One region of the Thermasporomyces composti genome, then DNA from elsewhere that is predicted to be linked to it. Evidence: predicted binding sites of a transcription regulator. Region 1 holds the regulator's gene; the other holds the start of a gene.
The links. The regulator LexA, encoded in region 1, represses DNA repair genes until DNA is damaged. The targets are predictions, from matches to a motif close to TCGAACANNTGTTCGA.
Positions count from the first base shown of each region.

Region 1 (2,201 bases):
ATCACCGTGCCGCTCAACGTCCGGGCCGCGTCGCCGTCGAGCTGGGACCGTAGGGCCTGGGTGATGCGAGCCGCCACCTTGTCGGGCTCGGCCGGTGGGAGCTTGGCCGAGACGTTGGACGGGAACGCCGAGTACGGCGTGGGACCGTCGATCGCGTTCACGCGGTGGCCGGCGACGACGTAGAACCAGCCGCGCCGACCCAGCATCTTGCCGACCACGCTCGCGGCAGCCGCGAGGAGGATACGCGGCAGGCCGGCCTCGTTGATGGCGAGCTGCATCGTCCACGGGCTCCCGAGCCCGATGCCGTACGGGGTCCGCCGGACCATCTTGGAAAGCAGCCGGGCGGCTCGACCGGGGTTGATCTCCCAGGTGAAGTAGGACCGTCCCTGGCTGATCGCGACGATCTTCTCGCTCACCACGACGTACCACGGCTCGAGGAAAGCGCCCGTGAACGAGGCGTCGGACGCCATGAGCGCGACCGTCTTGGTCACGTAGGCGGCCACCTTGTCGACGAGGTCGTCGCCCCGGCGGAACAAGTCGGTACGGATGGGAACCCGCGCCCAGTAGGCTCCTTCCACCTCCACCATGAGGCTCTTGCCCTCGTTGGGCGCCAATGGGGCCTTCGGTGGGGGAACGTCGTCACGGCCGCGCGCCAGGGCGCCGTCGCTCGACTCGGGCTCGTCTCCGGACGTCGACGAGGTATGTGCCGTGAGGTTGACCATCCCGCTCCTGGTCGTCGTCGCTTCGTGGTCTCGCGTCGGGTCAGACACGACGTAGAACGGCGACGACCTTACCGAGGATGACCGCGTTGTCTCCAGGGATGGGTTCGTAAGCTGGGTTGTGCGGGACGAGCCACACTTTGCCGTCGCGGTAACGGTAGGTCTTGACGGTCGCCTCACCGTCGATCATCGCGGAGACGATCTCCCCGGACTCGGCCGTGGGCTGCTTGCGGACGACGACCCAGTCGCCGTCACAGATCGCGGCCTCCACCATCGAGTCGCCCTTGACCTTGAGCATGAACAGCTCGCCCTCGCCGACGAGTTGGCGGGGCAGGGGCATGACGTCCTCGATGGACTCCTCGGCGAGGATCGGGCCGCCCGCGGCGATGCGGCCGACCACCGGGACGAGCGCGGGCGTGGGATGGGCGTCGCCGCTGCCGGTCTCGTCGATGGCGGTGACGGTGACGCTCGAGACCGACCGCCGTTCCGGCGGTGACACCAACACCTCCAGTGCTCGCGGCCGGTTGGGGTCACGACGGATGAACCCCTTGTTCTCCAAGACCCGCAGCTGGTGTGCCACCGACGAGGAGGAGGTCAGGCCCACGAGCTCGCCGATCTCCCGCATGGCGGGCGGATAGCCGCGCTGCTGGACCGTCTCGCGGATGACCTCGAGGATCCGCCGCTGCCGGGGCGTGAGACCCGCTGCGTCGGGCGGGCCGTCCGAGAGTTCCCGAGCACCCGCGGTGGAGGTGGTGCGGTCGCCATTCTTCCGCCTCGACATGACGGCGATCTCCTTGTCGTGGGCAGGGCCGGTGGGTCCACGCTCCGCCGGGAGCGCCTCGCACACGAGCGTAAGCCTTTGGTCATCCACGTCCAAACGCGTGTTCGACCGCGTGTCGTCGCGAGCGAAGACGATCTTGCCACAGACTGGGCGTGGCATCGAACGGAGGTTCGACGACCGGTGGCGTGTGTCGGCGGTCTGGTGTAGAACTCATGGAGCGGTCCATCGAACAACCGTTCGACGTGGCTCGCGACTCCGCTCGTCCGTGGAGGGTGTCGAATGAGCAGTGCACCGGTCATCTACCTGGAGGACTACCGCGCTCGGCGCGTCGGGGTCGAGCGGCCACGCGCGGCAGCGAACCGCTCGCCAGGGACCGCGGACTCCGGGACGTACCGGCCAGAGGTGACACATCTCGTCGGAGCGAGCACCACGTTTCGCTCACCGCCAGGGCGCACGCTCGCCAAGACGCGGAGGCGCCGGCGACCTCGACCCGCCAGGGTTCCGAGCTGCCGAGGGTTCGCTCCGGGTGACCCCATGGTGCGTCGGCGCCGTGATCGTGATCGTGCCGGTGTCCGGCTGACCCGCCGGGGTCGGTTGGCCGTCACTGTGGTGACCGTGGCGGCCACCCTCGCGTTGTCGATGCTCGGCGGTCCGGTCCTCAGCCTCGTGCTGGTCGGGACGGTGTTGTGCGGCCTCGCCGT
Region 1 is NZ_QTUC01000001.1:461,145-463,345, reverse strand. Features, by position in the region: gene DFJ64_RS02050 (coenzyme F420-0:L-glutamate ligase) at 1-722, opposite strand, end outside; gene lexA (transcriptional repressor LexA) at 763-1,500, opposite strand; gene DFJ64_RS02040 (hypothetical protein) at 1,780-2,201, shown strand, end outside.

Region 2 (2,201 bases), 3.8 Mb from region 1:
CCGTAGAGCGCGCGGTAGCGCGGCAGGAGGTGGGGGAAGTGCCGCGTCAACCAGGCGAGGTACCACTCCCGTGCCCCGGGACGGAGGTGGAGCGCGAGCGGGGTCACGCTCGCCGCGCCCGCGTCCGCGATCGCCGCGACGGTCTGGTCGATGGACTCGTCGTCGTCGGTGAGGAACGGCAGGATGGGCGCCATCAGCACCCCCACCGAGAAGCCCGCTTCGGCGAAGGCGCGCACCGCGTCCAGGCGGCGTCTCGGGCTCGGCGTCCCCGGCTCGACCAGGCGCCACAGCGACTCGTCGACGAAGCCGACGGAGAAGGCGATGCCGACGTCGGTGACCTGGGCCGCCTCGACGAGCAGGTCGAGGTCGCGCAGGATGAGCGTCCCCTTCGTGAGGATGGAGAACGGGTTGGCGAAGTCCCGCAAGGCGGCCAGGATCTCGCGCATCAGTCGGTAGCGGCCCTCGGCGCGCTGGTAGCAGTCGACGTTCGTGCCCATCGCGATGTGGTCGCCGCGCCACCTCGGGGAGGCGAGCTCACGCCGGACCAGCTCGCCCGCGTTGACCTTGACGATCACCTTGGTGTCGAAGTCGCGGCCGGCGTCGAGGTCGAGGTAGGTGTGGGTGTTGCGGGCGAAGCAGTAGGTGCAGGCGTGGCTGCACCCGCGGTAGGGGTTGATCGTCCACTCGAAGGGCACCTTGGAACGCGCGGGGACGCGGTTGATGATCGACTTGGCGCGGATCTCGTAGAACGTCATCCCGGCGAAGCCGGGCGTGTCGAACGTCCGCCGGACCGCTCCCGGCATCGCCAAGGGCAGCGGCTCGGCCGTGCCCGCCGCGGGGTCCGCGTCCGACGAGAGGCTCTCCCAGCGCACGACTCCATTCGAACACGTGTACGAGGATCTGTCCAATCGGCGTCCGGCAACCGCCGCGGCGTTCGTCGACATCGGCCGACGATCGCGCATCCGGATACGCAGCGTCATACCGCTCAAAACACGGCCCATCGGTTTCACGTGGCACACCGGCTGGTTACGCTGACAGCACCAACACCGCGAGCTCTTGGTCCTCGCACCCGCGTGGTTCACGCTGAACCCGCCACCGAATCGGTGGACCTGGGTGAAGCAACGGAAAGGACGCCCGTGTCGCGACGCCTGTTCACTTCTGAGTCGGTCACCGAGGGCCACCCGGACAAGATCGCCGACCAGATCAGCGACTCGATCCTCGACGCGCTGCTCAAGGAGGACCCGCACAGCCGGGTCGCCGTCGAGACGCTGGTGACCACCGGTCTCGTCGTGGTCGCCGGCGAGGTCACGACTCAGGCGTATGCCGATATCCCGACTCTGGTGCGCGACCGGGTCCTCGACATCGGCTACGACTCCTCGGCGAAGGGCTTCGACGGGGCCTCGTGTGGAGTGACCGTCTCGCTGGGCTCGCAGTCCCCTGACATCGCCCAAGGCGTGGACGGCGCCTGGGAGGAGCGCGCCGACGGCTCGGTCGATCCCTTCGACCGGCAGGGTGCCGGCGACCAGGGCATGATGTTCGGCTTCGCGTGCGACGAGACCCCCGAGCTCATGCCGTTGCCGATCATCCTCGCCCACCGGCTCGCGAGGCGGCTCGCGCAGGTCCGCAAGGACGGCACGCTGCCCTACCTCCGGCCGGACGGCAAGACCCAGGTCACGATTGAGTACGACGGTGACCGGCCGGTCCGGCTCGACACCGTCGTGGTCTCCAGCCAGCACGCCGCCAACATCGACCTGGACAACCTGCTCGTCCCCGACATCCGCAACCAGGTGGTCGAGCCGGTCCTGGCCGAGTTCGACCTCGACCACACGGACTACCGGCTGTTCGTGAACCCGACCGGCCGGTTCGAGGTCGGCGGACCCATGGGCGACGCCGGTCTGACCGGCCGCAAGATCATCGTCGACACCTACGGCGGCTACGCTCGCCACGGCGGCGGTGCCTTCAGCGGCAAGGACCCGTCGAAGGTCGACCGGTCCGGTGCCTACGCCATGCGGTGGGTCGCCAAGAACATCGTCGCGGCGGGCCTGGCGAAGCGCTGCGAGTGCCAGGTCGCCTACGCGATCGGCAAGGCCCAGCCGGTGGGCTTCTACGTCGACTGCTTCGGCACCGAGGCCGCGCCGCTCGACGTGATCGAGAAGGCCGTCCTGCAGGTCTTCGACCTGCGTCCGGCCGCGATCATCCGA
Region 2 is NZ_QTUC01000001.1:4,274,687-4,276,887, forward strand. Features, by position in the region: gene DFJ64_RS18680 (Rv2578c family radical SAM protein) at 1-872, opposite strand, end outside; gene metK (methionine adenosyltransferase) at 1,137-2,201, shown strand, end outside.
Region 2: the regulator LexA is predicted to act here: its motif matches at 881-896, upstream of DFJ64_RS18680 (Rv2578c family radical SAM protein).